DNA from 2 places in the Macrococcus brunensis genome. Region 2 is predicted to be linked to the other one. Evidence: riboswitches for the same ligand, from Rfam matches in the RefSeq annotation. Region 2 holds a riboswitch; the other holds the start of a gene.

Region 1 (7,891 bases), 360 kb from region 2:
TCGATATCTCTACAATGTTCCAAGGTGTAGCGGTATTCAACCAGATTGTGACGGATCCAAATCGAATTTTCGATACGGTGAATGAAGCGATTAAAACAGCATATGATGAATCAGGCGTAGCGGTATTGACGATTCCCGGGGATATTCTTAAAACAGAGATTGAAGATAATACACTTGATAAAAAATATGAATATGTCAGACCGCATTTCTCTGCGCCGACTGATAAAATTGCGGCAGCGGCAGAATTGATCGGTAATAGTAAAAATCCAGTGGTTCTTGCAGGTGTAGGAACGAAAGGTGCTAAAGATGAAGTGATTCATTTCATTGAATGCATTAAAGCACCAGCTATGATTACGCTCCCAGCTAAAGGTATTATTCCAGATACACATCCGCAATCACTTGGTAATATCGGTAAAATTGGCACGAAGCCAGCTTTTGAAGCAATGAAAGAAGCGGATTTACTGATCTTATTAGGTACGAATTACCCCTATGTCAGCTATCTGCCAGATGAGAATGTCCCTTGTATTCAGCTTGATATCAATCTGAAAAATATCGGCAAACGTTATGATGTAGATGTACCACTGATAGGACATGCAAAAGATATTCTGCCAGAGTTGACACAGGCTTGTGAAGCGGTTGGACGTCGTCCATTCCTTGAAGCATGTCAGGAAAATATGGTGAACTGGAACAAGTGGCTAGAAGAAGACCGGATGAAAGACTCTACACCTATCCGTCCAGAACGCGTGATGGCCGAAATCGAAAAAATTGCTGAGCCCGATGCAACATTCTCAATTGATGTCGGTACTTCAACAGTATGGAGTACAAGGTATTTAAGATTAGATCACCAAAATAAATTTATTACTTCTGCTTGGCTCGGAACAATGGGCTGTGCGTTACCGGGCGCAATCGCTTCTAAGATTGCTTTCCCAGAGCGTCAGGCGATTGCAATTGCCGGTGACGGTGGCTTCTCAATGGTCATGCAGGACTTTGTCACTGCTGTCTATTACAACCTGCCGATGATTGTAGTTGTTATGAATAACCAGCAGTTATCATTCATCAAGTATGAACAGCAGGCTGCAGGAGAGCTGGAATACGCTATTAACTTAGCAGATATCGATTATGCTAAGTTTGCTGAAAGCTGTGGCGGTATGGGTATCAATGTCACAAAACCGGAAGAACTTGCACCAGCTATGCAGCAGGCAAAAGCGGCTAATAAGCCTGTTATTGTCAATGTTTATGTTGATCAGGATGCAGCACCGCTGCCAGGTCAAATCGTCTTTGATGAGATGCTGGGTTATGCTAAGTTTGAAATCCGTTCATTACTTGAAGAAGGTAAACTTGAAAAAATGCCACCTCTTAAAACATTGATCAGACGTGTGCTTTAATTAAATAAAGTTATCGGAAGCAAATTTGCTTCCGATTTTTTTATGTCTTTCTGTTATATAATAACGGTATTTTAAATATCACAATCTCACCATTTATTTGTGAAATTTGGTATTTTTTTCTGTATTTATTAATATTTTATTTTATTAAAATCTATTTATATGCATAATTCATATTTTATAAATACTTTTATACCAAGCTATTACAAATTCAAAGAATATTTAGAAAATTATTTGCTTTATTGCTTAAAAGCGATGAATTTGTGATTTACAACTTGTGAAATTGCTGTATAATAACAGAGAAAATAAATATTTCACTTATATAAAGGAAAGAGGTAAAAGTAATGGAAGACAATCAATTACACAGAGGACTGAGCTCACGTCAGGTCCAGATGATTGCACTCGGCGGAACAATTGGTGTTGGATTATTTATGGGGGCTTCCAGTGTTATTAACTGGGCAGGACCATCTGCACTCATTGCGTATTTAGTAGCTGGTATTTTCTTATTCTTCATCATGCGCGCAATGGGAGAAATGGTTTATCTTTATCCAACGACAGGTTCATTCGCTCAGTATGCAAATGATTACATTCATCCGGCAGCGGGTTATGCAACTGCCTGGAGTAATATATTCCAGTGGGTTGTTGTTGGGATGAGTGAAGTTATCGCCGTCGGTCAGTATATGCAGTACTGGTGGCCGGAATTACCGACTTGGATTCCAGGTCTGATCGTAGTCGTGACACTCGCTGTTGCGAACTTAGCATCTGTAAAAGCATTCGGTGAGTTTGAATTCTGGTTTGCGATGATTAAAGTTGTCACAATTATTCTGATGATCGTTGCGGGATTAGGCGTTATTTTATTCGGTTTTGGTAACGGTGGAAATCCTATTGGTTTTGGCAACTTAACTGAACATGGTGGATTCTTCCCGAATGGATTGACAGGTTTCTTGTTTGCACTTTCTATCGTAGTCGGTGCTTATCAAGGAGTTGAGTTAATCGGAATTACAGCTGGTGAAACAAAAGATCCTCAAAAAAATATTCAAAAAGCAGTTAACAGCATTGTATGGCGTATTCTGATTTTCTATATTGGTGCTATCTTCGTTATCGTTACTGTTTATCCATGGGATCAATTAGGTACAATCGGCAGCCCGTTCGTAGCAACATTCGCTAAAATTGGTATCACAGTCGCAGCGGGTCTGATTAACTTCGTTGTTATCACCGCTGCAATGTCGGGATGCAATGCAGGTATCTTCAGTTCAAGTCGTATGGTCTACACTTTGGCACAAGAAGGCAAAATGCCAGCTATCTTCGGTAAAGTCTTAAAAACAGGCGTGCCATTCTATGCAGTTCTTGCTATTGCAATCGGTATCTTCCTGGGCGTTATCCTCAATGTCGTGATTCCAGGGGCGGATAAAATTTTTGTCTATGTCTATAGCGCATCAATCCTGCCAGGTATGGTACCATGGTTCATGATTCTGATCAGTCATATGCAGTTTAGAAAGAAACATCCGGAACTGATTAAAGATCATCCATTCAAGATGCCGGGCGCACCAGTGACGAACTGGCTGACAATCGGATTCCTGGTATTAGTATTATTTTTCATGCTGATCAATCCGGATACTCGTATATCTGTTATTATCGGTTTTATCTTCCTTGCAATCGTGACAGCAGCATACTTTATGCTGGGTTATAACAAAAAAGATAAAGCGCGCGGTGTGGCAGAAAGAACGGTTTACCGCGATTAATATGAAGCGATACTTCGGTATCGCTTTTTTTATTTCTCAGGAAATGTTATTGACTTTAATTCCGGACAAGTATACAGTTTAAATACAAATACATAACAGAAACACTAGGGGTGTTATTGTAACTGAGACGAGATAATCTCGAACCCTTTGAACCTGATCTAGTTGATGCTAGCGGAGGAAAGTGTATAGATTTTATTTTTCTATGTCTTTTTTGACGCGCAATCATCTTGTGATGGTTGCGTGTTTTTTGTTGAGGAGGATATTGGAATGAGAAAAGGTTTGACGTTATCAGATATTTTAGTAACAGTGCTTGTCGCAGTGATTTTTGGTTTTATCTATAATTTGTGGTGGCTGCCCTATGAAGCCGTTAAACCGCTTGGTGTTCATGTTGAACAGCTGACTTATGGTATGTGGTTTGCTGCAGCTGTTGTCGCTTACTTGATTGTACCGAAATTCGGTATTGCACTACTGGCTGAGTTTGCAGCTGGTGCCGGTGAGACGATTATCATGGGGAAATTTGATATCCCGACATTTGTCTTTGCTTTACTGCAGGGTCTTGCCTGTGAGCTTGTATTCATGGCATTCAGATATCGTTCTCGCAGTGTGATGGTATGTATATTAGCGGGTGTCGCAGCTGCTTTGATCAGCTTGCCAATCGACTATTTCTACGGTTATATGAGTGAAGTTGCAGCGTGGAACTTAATTCTTTTCATTGTATTTCGTGTAATCAGCGGAGCCGTGCTGGCGGGTATTCTCCCTTATATACTCGTCAAAGCGCTTGATCAGACCGGTGTCACACGTCTATTCCGTTCTGCATCACAGGAAGATTATGACGCACTCTAAACTTAAAGTAACAGATCTACGGCTGAAATATCCCGGGGTTAAGGATAAGATATTTGACGGGTTATCGATTGACATCAAAGAAAAGGAAAAAGTATTGCTGCTTGGACCTTCCGGCTGCGGTAAAAGCACGTTGCTCAATGTGCTGGCAGGCATTGTACCTGAATTGATAGACCTGCCGATGAAGTACGAAGAACGTCTGATTGATCCGAGTGCTGCTGTTATTTTTCAGGATCCTGATAGTCAGTTCTGTATGCCGAAAGTGTACGAAGAACTGGCCTTTATTCTGGAAAACAGACAAGTGCCGGCAGGTGAGATGGATCAGCGTATAGAACATGCTCTTCGTGAAGTAAACTTGAATGTCGATAAAAGTCAGCTTATCAACCAGCTGAGTGGTGGCATGAAACAGAAACTGGCGATAGCAGGGACTTTGCTTCAGCAGGCTGATACACTCTTCTTAGACGAGCCTTCCGCTATGCTTGATACTGAAGCGACAGAACAGCTCTGGTCACTGTTGATTAGTCTGTGGCATGATCAGACCGTAGTGATTGTAGAACATAAAGTCGAGCATATCTGGCAGCATGTTGACCGTGTAATCGTGATGAACGAACAAGGTGAGATCGTGCAGCAAGGTGCACCGTCCTATATTTTAGAGCACTATGAATCGCTGCTCTCGGATTATGGTATCTGGCATCCGAATGCCTGGCAGCATGCACCGTCGTCGCTTGAGGATAAAGTGGAATCCGTACCGTTATTCAGCTACAAGAATGGCATGATTAAGCGTGGTAAAAAAGCATTGTACGCAGTAGAGGAGCTGCAGATTGGTTTAGGAGAGTGGATTGTCATTACCGGCCAGAATGGTACAGGGAAGACGACACTGCTTGAATCAATGCTGCAGATGGTTCCGTATGAGGGTGTGATGTATTACGTGGACATCAGACTGAAAACAGTCCGCGATGCTGCCGCTCATTTTTATCTGGTCTATCAGAATCCGGAGCTGCAGTTCATCCAGAATAGCGTCTATGATGAAGTCTACGTCAACTACTACCATCAGAATAAGGAAACAGCACGCGACAAGACGATGCAGATGTTAGAGCTACTGCAGCTTAAGCATGTCAGAGACCAGCATCCTTTTGAACTTTCGATGGGACAGAAAAGACGGCTGAGTGTCGCAACAGCCCTCAGTTCCCCGGCAGATATCATTCTGCTCGATGAACCGACGTTCGGACTGGATAGTCATAATACGTTCCAGCTGCTGACACTTTTTAAGGAGCGGGTGCAGCAGGGGCAGACGGTGATGATGGTGACCCATGACCCGCATATTGTGGAACGCTATCCGACGCGACGCTTTCATGTAACGGAGAATCAGTTGAAAGAAGTAGGTGCAGCTCATGTATGAACAGTTTAAGACACGCATCACGATGATGGACCATGTCAACATCCTGACGAAGATGATAGCAGGTGTCCTGCTCTTCTTTCTGGTCATCTTCATTCATCGCTTCGACGTCATGCTTTATATGGCGCTGTTGATGTTCTCTTTTATGCTGCTTTTTTCCGGGACACGGCTGAAGATTGTCCTGCCGCTTTTCTCGGTAATTGCACTGTTTAGCGTCACTTCTTCACTTTTCATGATTTTTTACGGGGACGGGAGTCATACACTTTTTAAATGGGGTATTATCCATATTACGACGGAGAGTCTCTTCAGAGGACTGCATCTGTCACTTAGAACGATTACAGTGAGCTGTCTCGGGCTGACAATCGCATTTACTACACGGATTGTCATGATTTTCTATAGTCTGATGCAGCATTTAAATGTTAAACCGAAGTATGCCTATGCTTTTATGGCGGCGATACGAATGGTCCCGATAATGATAGAATCATTCTTTCAGCTCAGAAATTCACTGAAGATGCGCTACCAGATGATAGATCCGAAGCAGTATAGAGGAATCAGACGCCTCAAGCATCTGATTATTCCGCTGATGAGTCAGAATATACGTAAAGCACACCGGCTCGCTGTGGCGATGGAGAAAAAAGGATTTAAAGATGGCCCTCGGACTTATTATTACCGTGTACCATTCAGTTTTTATGATGTCATCTTTATTTTTGGGCTGATAGCAGTAGTTGCGGGTGCATTTCTGCTGGCGGGCATATTGCCGGTGACCGGGCTTGAAGACGTCAGGTAAAAAGGAGTGCGGGCGTACGCAGTGTTTGCTGTTCGACCTGGCTCAAAAGTTGAACAACAACGGAGTTTGCTGTTCGACTTGACTTAGAATCTGAACACAAAACCATCAAAAAAGGCCTCATCCTAAATTTTAGGATGAGGCCTTTACCGTTTTTTTAACTAAAGAATAGATCCATAATATTCATACCTGCATTTGTCTGCTTCGAATAAAATTCTGTATAGCCACAGTTCTTGCAGGAAATTACTGTAAACGTATTATGCTCAATATCAAACAGTTTAGATAATCCTGTCCCTGCCATAGAAACATCCTTTGTTACGGTTTCCTGGTGACCACATTTTATACAGCCTTCATTTGACATCTTCTCATCCCCTTATATAGAAGTATAGTTAAATTATAACAAAAAAAGTGGACTTTATCTTTTCTTGACCAGGGCTTATGATGGAACTATATGAAAGGGGATAAGACATGACGAGTTTATGGCAAAGTGCAGAAGCGCGTGCAACACTTCTGAAGCAGATTGTTCAGTTTGATAGCGTGACATTGTCAGAAGGAGAGAAGGAGTTTCCATTCTTCATTCAACAGATGCTGATGGATTTACCTTACTTTAAAGAGAGAGAAGAACAGGTCATTTTAGCGCCGACTGGGGATGGTCGACATACGCTGATGGCACACTACAAAGCTAAGTCCAGAAAAACGATCGTACTGATCAGTCATTACGATACAGTCGGAATTGATGACTTCGGTGATTATGAACAGGCGGCGTTTGATATGGATGCAATTACGGCACTATTCAAAGAAGACGATGCTTACTTGAATGCGACAGCGAAAGAAGACCTGGCGAGCGGTAATTATCTCTTTGGCCGAGGTTCGATGGATATGAAGCCAGGATTGATGCTGCATCTGTCATTGATTGAGAAAGCGATTCTTGAAGAATGGAATATCAATCTACTGCTGATGACAGTGCCTGATGAAGAAGTGAACTCACTTGGCATGCGTACAGCAATGATGAAACTGCATGACATTGTTCAGAAAGAAAAGCTGGATATCGTCCTCTATCTGAATAGTGAGCCGACTTTCCAGCAGCAGGCATCAGATAATGCGCATTACGTTTATTCCGGTTCCATTGGCAAATTAATGCCTGCTGTTCTTTGTTACGGAGAAGAGACGCATGTCGGGACCCCGATGAACGGCATCAGTTCGAACTTTATGCTGAACTTTGTCAATCAGACGATGGAATATAACCGCCACTTCAAGGAGACTTTTGAAGACGAAGCGACACCTCTGCCTGTTGCGCTCATGAATAAAGACTTAAAGGATTATTACGATGTACAGACACCGTTTCGCTCTGTCGCGCTTTATAATGTCTTTTCATTCAAACAGACGGCAGCAGATGTCTTCAGCCAGTTCAACACGATTGTCAAAGAAGCAAAAGAGAAGTGCGAACAAGCGTATCAGCAAATCTTCGAACTTGAACAAGTAGAGAGAACACTGGATATCAAAGTACTGACTTATGCGGAACTGCTGCAGCAGGCAACCGAGCAGCTTGGCCGTGATAAAGTAGAGCTGATTATCAGCAAAGCGGTAGAAGAGCCGGCACTTTATCTGCAGAATATTCAAGTGGTGGATGAGTTGATGAAAAACTGTAAAGCTATCGGGCCTGCGATGGTTACATTCTTTGTTCCGCCGTATTACCCGGCAGTCAATGCATCATATCATTCTGAGATTGAAGATTTAATAGTACAGG
Region 2 (7,891 bases):
TGACGCTGACACCTGTATAGAACCCAGCTGTACCGGTTCAGAGATAATATCGTAGTTCTCTGCCTTGATTGTATCGCCTTCCAGTCTGATACCCATACGGTCAGACATGTTCGAAACTGTATAAGATTTCAATTTGAATTTTTCGAACCGTTCAAACTGCTGCCCCGGAATAAAACGGATTTTATTATCATCGAATGCCGGTGTATAAAGAGTCTTTTCCGGTACTTTTTCTGAATTTGAAAAGACGAGCTCATCTCCCGCTTTCAGCGCTCGGCCTTCTACACCGCCGAGTTTAATCTTAGTGTGCGTCGCATAGCTATCATAGATAGGTTCTATATCAAACCCGTTTCTGACTGTCAGATAAGTGCGCATGCCGTTCACTGCAGCTCCAAATGCCAGCTGATCATTCATCTTGGCATAATGGATGGTATTATGCTTCACTGGTTTACCATTTAGCGTCGCCTGCATATCTGCACCTGTAATAATAAACGCATTACCGCGTCCAAATTCGAACGTCCCACCCTGCATCGTCATTTCAAGACTGACAGGACGCTCATTACCAAGCAACTGATTGCCGACCATAAAGCTGAAATAATCCATTGCGCCGCTTGGGCTTAAGCCAATATGCTGAACTCCTTGACGACCTGCATCCTGCAGCGTCGTAAACAGACCAGGCTGTATCACTTTTAAACTCATGCTTCAACCTCCTTTACTTCGATTTTGTACTCGGCATCTTGCTCTATTGCCGTATATTCTTCTTTGCTGATTGCTTTAAACTGAATATAGTCCCCCGCTTCATAAAAAACAGCAGGTGTACGATCTGCATCAAATAAAGTGACAGGTGTCCGGCCGATAATATTCCAGCCACCTGGTGATGCAAGAGGATACATGCCTGTCTGTTCATTGGCGATACCCACAGAGCCTGCTGGTATTTCTTTACGAGGTGTCTCTTTTCTCGGCTTAGCGATGGACGCATCCAGTCCGCCGAGGAATGGAAACCCTGGCATAAAACCTAACATGTAGATCAGATATCGTCTGGAAGTATGACGTTCAACCACTTCCTGCGGCGTCAGCCCACAGTACTCTGCCAGTTCATCCATATCCAGTCCATAGTCATAACAAACAGGAATCGTATAGACTTTCGCCGTTCGCTTCATCTGACTATTGATATCCAGACTTTTAATTTTCTCAACCAGGACATCATGCGTGATTGAATCATTAAAATAAATGACAAGCGTATGATAAGAAGCAATGATTTCTTCAATTCCATCCACTTGCTGTGTTTCAAATGCGTGTTTTAATGCCAGCACCTGTTGATTCACTTGCTCGCTGATTGTCTCTTCAAACACACATGCAATCGCATTTTCATTAATATATTTAATGTCCATATATGAAACCCCTTTCAACTACCATATAAATTTTAACATACTATTCAGATAATTCTCTATGTTTTTTTGCTGCATTAAATGGATGAAGTAACAATTAAAAAAAATCACCGTCATTTTGACGGTGATTGAAAACTATCTTTTTTTCTTTTTCGCTTTAACTTGTGTGTTTCTCACTACTTTTTCCTGGTTCTCTTCATGCGCATCGATAAGAGGTTTCATTTCTTCATGAACTTTCTGTTTGTAGAACTTATTCCCTAACCATGTTTGCAGGACAAGGAATGCCCCACCGACTGCCCAGTATAATGGGAGTGCTGCTGGAGAGATGTAAGACATCCAGATGATCATAATCGGTGAAATGAACATCATCATACGCATTTGTGCTTTCTGCTCATCAGGAATATTCTGCATAGAGACAAAGGCCTGAGCCGCATAGACAATACCTGCGATAATAGTCATTAAAATATCCGGCTCTGTCAGTTTAAACCATAAGAAGTCAGGATACTGCGTAATTCCGCCACCTGATGGATATTTAAGAACATAGAAGAGACCTGTAACAATCGGCAGCTGAATTAACAGAGGCAGACAACCCATATTAAGTGGATTGATGTTATTGTCTTTATACAGTGCCATCATTTCCTGATTGGCAGCCATTTTCTCTTCTTGTGTACGTGCATGTTTTGATTTTTCCTGTATCGCTTTTAACTGCGGCTGAATCAGGTTCATTTTTTCTTTCATGACACTCTGGTTCTTATAAGTACGCATCATGAACGGGAACAATGCAAGACGCACAATTAACGTAATCGCGATAATCGCAAGACCATAGTTATGACCCATATTGGCACCCAGCCAGTGAATCAGTAAATCCAGTGGATGTACAAACGTATCATAAAAGAAGCCTGTACGATTAGACTCTTTGGAATAATCACAGCCCGCTAAAAATATAATAATACCGAACAATAATGGCATCAATGCCTTTTTCTTCATTTCTTCACCTCATAGTATTCTTCACATAGAGGTTATTTTAACACATTTTATGTGCTGATTAAACTAGGGAACTCGTTTATTTGTAATAATCCAGATAATTCTTCACATCTTGTTCAATGTTGGAACTGGCAGCGATTGAAGAAATGGTCGAGATGCCGTCTGCGCCTGCTTTCAGTATCATCTCGCAGTTACGATTTGTAATACCGCCAATCGCGACAATCGGAATCTGTTCATCGTAGAGACGCATCTTACGAATCAGTTCGATGCCGCCGGGACGTTTCGCATCATTTTTTGAACTTGTTTCATAGACAGGTCCCACACCGATATAATCCACATGCGCTAAGTCAGATTGATCGTATTCCTCAAAATTGCTGACAGAAAGCCCGATGATTTTATTCGGAAACTTTTCAATGATGTCTGCAATCTTGTCATCATCCTGACCCAGATGAATACCATCTGCATCAACATCAAGCGCCAGCTGCCAGTCATCATTGATAATAAAAGGTACGCTGTATGCCGCACACAGCGCTTTTAATTTGAGTGCCATCTGTTTTTTTTCTTCCCCAGCTAATGCGCCTGTCCCTTTTTCTCTGAATTGAAACAAAGTGATGCCTGCTTTTAAGGCTTCTTCAAGAACCGTTTCAATATCTTCAGTATTATTGGTACCGCAAATAAAATATAGTTGTAACATCTCACGCTTAAATTCCAATTAGCTCACTTCTTCCACTCGCATATTCTCTGCTACGTCATTTTCATCTATGCTGTTCAACATATCCAGCAGATTGATCTGAAAATGGCCCGGCAAAGTGCCATTATCAAGTGATTCAGCACGCTCAGCTGCAACATTGTAATAAGAGACAGCTTCGACTAAATCATCTAATGTCGGTTCAACCTCATTATATATAAAAGCGGATACAATTGCCCCTAATAAACATCCTCCGCCCGTGACTTTAGTCAGCATCTCCGTGCCGTTCGACAGCTTTTTCACCTTGCCCTGTGCATAAACAGCATCCTGCGCGCCTGTCACGATTACCGCAGTCTCCAGCTGCCCACCTGCTACCTGTGCGATTGCGACTGTATCAAGTGATAAGTCACTATCCGTCCCTTTCATTGTCGCCTCTTCAATCAGCCCTTTTAGCTCTGACGCATTGCCTCGGATGACACTGATATCATAGTTCTCGATAAGTTTCAGACAGAAATTTTTTCTAAATGCTGTCGCGCTGCAGGCAACTGGATCCAGAACGACTGGAACGCCAAACTTATTTGCTGCTTCTGCCGCTTTTTCCATGGAAGGCATACTTTCTTTAGTCAGTGAGCCGATATTGATAAGGACTGCCCCTGCATGCTTAATAAAATCTTCCAGCTCTTCGACTTCCGTCGCCATAGCCGGACTCGCACCAAGCGCCAGTAGACCATTAGCAGTGAAGTTCTTGACGACATCATTCGTCAGGCAGATGATAAGGGGATTATTTTGTCTGATTTGATTGAGTCTCATATTCTTCCTCCTGATAGCTGAAATGATTGACCGGTCCATTACCGTGGCCGAGTCCCGGGTTGTTAAGAATCGCGCTCGTGATATAGGCTTTAGCCGTTCTGACACTGTCTTCTATAGAGCGGCCTTTCGCAAGTTCCGCTGTAATGACAGCGCTGAACGTGCAGCCCGTGCCGTGTGTATGATGAGTCGCGATTCTTTTGGCTGGCAGCTCAGTGACACCCTTTTTGGTAAAAAGATAATCAATGGCATCGCCCTCCATATGTCCCCCTTTTACGATGACAGACTGACTACCGATTTCATTCAGAAAGATGTGACCGGCGCGGTCGATATCACTTCTCGTTTCGACCTTCATATTCAAAATACGTTCCAGTTCCGGCAAGTTTGGTGTAGCTACTGTTGCGAGATCCAGCAGTTTATAGCGTACCGCGTTCTTTCCTGCATCATCCAGCAGATCGTCACCGCTTTTTGCAACCATGACCGGATCAATGACATAAGGAATACGGTGCTTCTCGATATAAGGTCTTACGACATCCATGACTTCACTTGATGCAAGCATGCCTGTTTTAACAGCGTCCGGCACAATATCACTATAGATGCTCTCAAGCTGAGCTTCCAGAACATGCACCGGCTGGTCAAAGACCTGCTGTACGCCGCGCGTATTCTGAGCGACGATACTGGTAATGGCGCTCATCCCGTAAACACCTCTTGACTGAAAGACTTTAACATCAACAATTGTACCGGCGCCGCCAGTCGGATCTGTTCCTGCAATAGAGAGTGCTGTTTTAAACATTCCATTTCTCCTGATGATATGACATCGCGAAAAATCTTCTTTCGTGAACACAGCTTTCAAGGAAATTACGTCTTAAAATAGCTTTATTCTGCTCGGTCGTTGTTTCAGCAAAACGATTGACCCAGCGGTTCAGATGACCCATCAACTCATCCATATTCACCGCATAGAAATCCACCCAGTCTTTTAAAGGATTACCTATTAAATCATGATTTTCTTTTATTTTTAAAGCCAGCTGTTGGTAAACATAAGGACAAGGGGCCATCGCACAGATGGTGAAACTTGCATCATCATATTTAAAAGCATTGTAGTACATATGTTTGATATAGTGATCGCTCGCCGGATACCACTCGCCGCCTTCGATAATCGATGCATAGTCCTCCCCGACATAATCTGCCATCGTATAATGGGCAGTCACTTCGCCGTTGACGACAAAGTCAATCTGCTCGAGCAGAAAACGTATATCTTCTTTATCATCTAATTTCGCAATTAAGAGACTATAGATTTTAGCAAATTCATTTAAATAGAGGTGATCTGCTTTCAAATAATGACGAATCGCATCCTTCGAAATATCCCCGTTGATGATACCTTTAATAAAAGGATCATGATAAATGGCATCAATAATAGGCGCCGCTTCCTGTTGTAGTTCATCTGTAAACATAGTGATTCCTCCTTCAAAATAAAAAAGACCTATTTCTGCAGAAAAAGGTCTTTAAGCACGACCGCTTTCCTACGCTAGCATTATCTAGATCAGGTAAAGGGTTTGACATCGTCATCTCAGCCATCAGGCACCCCTAGCAGTAATAGATATATTGTTATGTTAAGCATATAGAACTCAAGGTTTGAATGCAAATAAAAAAAGACTATCCGCAGATAGTCTTGAATGATTAGTAAGCTGTGCTCCAGTGCTGTGCACCGTATTGTGTATAAAGGATGCGAGCACGTTTCCATTGTTCTTCAACAGAAGCATTAGCCGGGTTACCTGTGCCGCCGACAGCAGCCCAAGTTGTTGGTGAAAACTGGAATAAACCGTAGTAACCAGCTGGGTTGACCGCACGTGGGTTACCGCCTGATTCACGTTGCATAATTAATTTTAAATGAGCATCTACGCTTGAATTTGTAGCGTATGAAGCAGCTGAAGTTTGAGTTGTCGCTGCTTTAGGCGCTTGATATGCTGGAGCTTGTTGAGCTGGTGCCTGATATGTTTTCACTGGTGCTGCCTGCTGTACTGGCGCCTGGTATGTTTTTACTGGTGCCGCCTGCTGTGCTGGTGCCTGATATGTTTTTACTGGTGCCGCCTGCTGTACTGGCGCCTGGTATGTTTTTACTGGTGCTGCTTGTTGACCACCCACTACTAGAGTTTTACCTGCAATGATTAAATCAGATGATAAGTTATTCCAGGCTTTAAGATCTGCTACTGTTACATTGAACTGAGCAGCGATTTTCCCTAAAGTATCGCCTGCAACGATATGATAGACTGTTGTATCATGATTTTCCGCTTTAACAGCTTTTTCATTAATTTTTAAAACTTGTTTCGGTAAGATCAGATTAGAAGTTAAACCATTTTCAGCTTTAAGATTTGCAACTGAAGTACCATATTGCTGTGAAATCGCCCAAAGTGTATCTCCAGATTTAACTGTGTACTCTGCTGCATTTGCTGTTGCTACGAAAGATCCTGCTACCGCTACTGCAGTCGATGCCGCCAATACTTTTTTCATAAATGTTTTCCTCCTAGGGATGGTCTTTTTTCATTAATAACAATATATCAGAATAAAATATTTCATAGGTTACAGATATATATAAAATAAAAGCGTAATATTACGCTATCGTTACAAAAAGTTATGATTGGATTCTTTTTATAAAAAAAGAAATTAACTCAGAGGGTTAATTTCAGTTCTCATTCACTTGAAGTGTGCGACCTTCAGTCAACTTTTGTTCTTCTGTTATATGATTTAAATGATGGATCTGTTTAACTGATACATCACACTTGTCGGCTATTTCTGGTATTGTATCGCCCTTAATCACTTTGTATTTTCCATTTACAAGGACTTCTACTTTCGGATTAGGTGTAATTAGAGTGGTATCAACCGCGTTGATTTTTTCTATGTTCTCAATCGTTCTATCATATTTATCTGTAATTGACCAAACCGATTCATCCATCTGCAAATTTTGCATTTTTGCTTCAGCATTCGTTGTTGCTACAATGCCAGACAAAATGACAGCACCGACAATGACTGATAATCTATTCATTTCTGTGTTGTCTCCCGTCTTTGTTTAATCTTGATATTACTTTAGCACGCTTTATGATTTCTATGGTTACAGAAAAATGATAAGTCGGCTCTTTAAATTACGTTAGCATTACAAAATGATATCAAAATAAAAAACCCTTCCAGACAGCACGTTTGAAAGGGCGAGTGGGGTGTGAGTAAGAAGGATGTCTTATGAGAGTACAGCTGCTTCCTTTGTTTCGTCTTCAGCTTTTTCCTGTGGCGTATCATTCGTTAATGTATCAAGTGATTTCAGTAACTCATGACTTTCATCATCAGTAATGACTTTAACTGGTTCGGTCTCGATGGGTGCTGTATTCTGATCAGCAATCATCTGTTTTACTAATTTTTCTTTAGCCAGCAGAATCGTATGTGTTTTTTCGGCATCTGATAGTTCACTCCAGATTTCATCAGGTGTCTGAGGGAGTATATCACCTGTTTTAATGGCACCAAAATTAGGCAGAAACTTGATGCTTTCAATCAGAATTTCTGTAAAATACTGTGGTTTATCTTCTCCTGGTTTCTGGTAACGGTTGCTGTGGATCTGACCCGTCACACAAACTGTTGAGCCTTTACGACAATATTGTAATATATTCGCCGCTGTTTTGTTGAAAGCTTTACAGTGCAGGAAATCTACTGTCTGAGCTTGCTCATCGCGAGGTTTATACCCCCGTTCAATCGCAATAGGGAATGTGACGCACTGTACGCTATTTTTACTGGAATGTTGGTTGGTTTTAGGCGCATTCGCCAGGCGTCCAACGAGCACAACTTTATTGATCATGTGTCACCTCCTTTCTAAACTCACTATAACCTGACTGAAATAAATTGAAAAATCACCGTTTTTATTTTTCTGCGGCTCAGGTAGTGCAGATTCTGATAAATTACTTGTATTTGATAAAAAACTGCGACTTATTACTGACATTTCAGGAAAATCGATAACTTTTTGAATTAAATTCAGGCAAACTATATA

What was found. Region 2 has a riboswitch for thiamine pyrophosphate ahead of tenA (thiaminase II). Riboswitches for the same ligand answer to the same signal wherever they lie in the genome.
Region 1: linked by a shared signal. The riboswitch ahead of MGG13_RS00470 (ECF transporter S component) and the one ahead of tenA (thiaminase II) in region 2 are both predicted to bind thiamine pyrophosphate.

Annotation. Positions count from the first base shown of each region.
Region 1 covers NZ_CP092179.1:90,464-98,354, forward strand. Annotated here, with positions in the region: gene MGG13_RS00460 (pyruvate oxidase) at 1-1,385, shown strand, start outside; gene MGG13_RS00465 (amino acid permease) at 1,727-3,124, shown strand; TPP riboswitch at 3,221-3,321, shown strand; gene MGG13_RS00470 (ECF transporter S component) at 3,392-3,967, shown strand; gene MGG13_RS00475 (ABC transporter ATP-binding protein) at 3,954-5,363, shown strand; gene MGG13_RS00480 (energy-coupling factor transporter transmembrane component T family protein) at 5,356-6,147, shown strand; gene MGG13_RS00485 (zinc ribbon domain-containing protein) at 6,302-6,505, opposite strand; gene MGG13_RS00490 (M20/M25/M40 family metallo-hydrolase) at 6,613-7,891, shown strand, end outside.
Region 2 covers NZ_CP092179.1:1,857,020-1,864,910, forward strand. Annotated here, with positions in the region: gene MGG13_RS09825 (5-oxoprolinase subunit C family protein) at 1-696, opposite strand, end outside; gene pxpB (5-oxoprolinase subunit PxpB) at 693-1,388, opposite strand; gene yidC (membrane protein insertase YidC) at 1,521-2,372, opposite strand; gene thiE (thiamine phosphate synthase) at 2,449-3,081, opposite strand; gene thiM (hydroxyethylthiazole kinase) at 3,082-3,867, opposite strand; gene thiD (bifunctional hydroxymethylpyrimidine kinase/phosphomethylpyrimidine kinase) at 3,839-4,657, opposite strand; gene tenA (thiaminase II) at 4,650-5,315, opposite strand; TPP riboswitch at 5,365-5,460, opposite strand; gene MGG13_RS09860 (transglycosylase family protein) at 5,542-6,372, opposite strand; gene MGG13_RS09865 (LysM peptidoglycan-binding domain-containing protein) at 6,545-6,904, opposite strand; gene MGG13_RS09870 (single-stranded DNA-binding protein) at 7,094-7,702, opposite strand.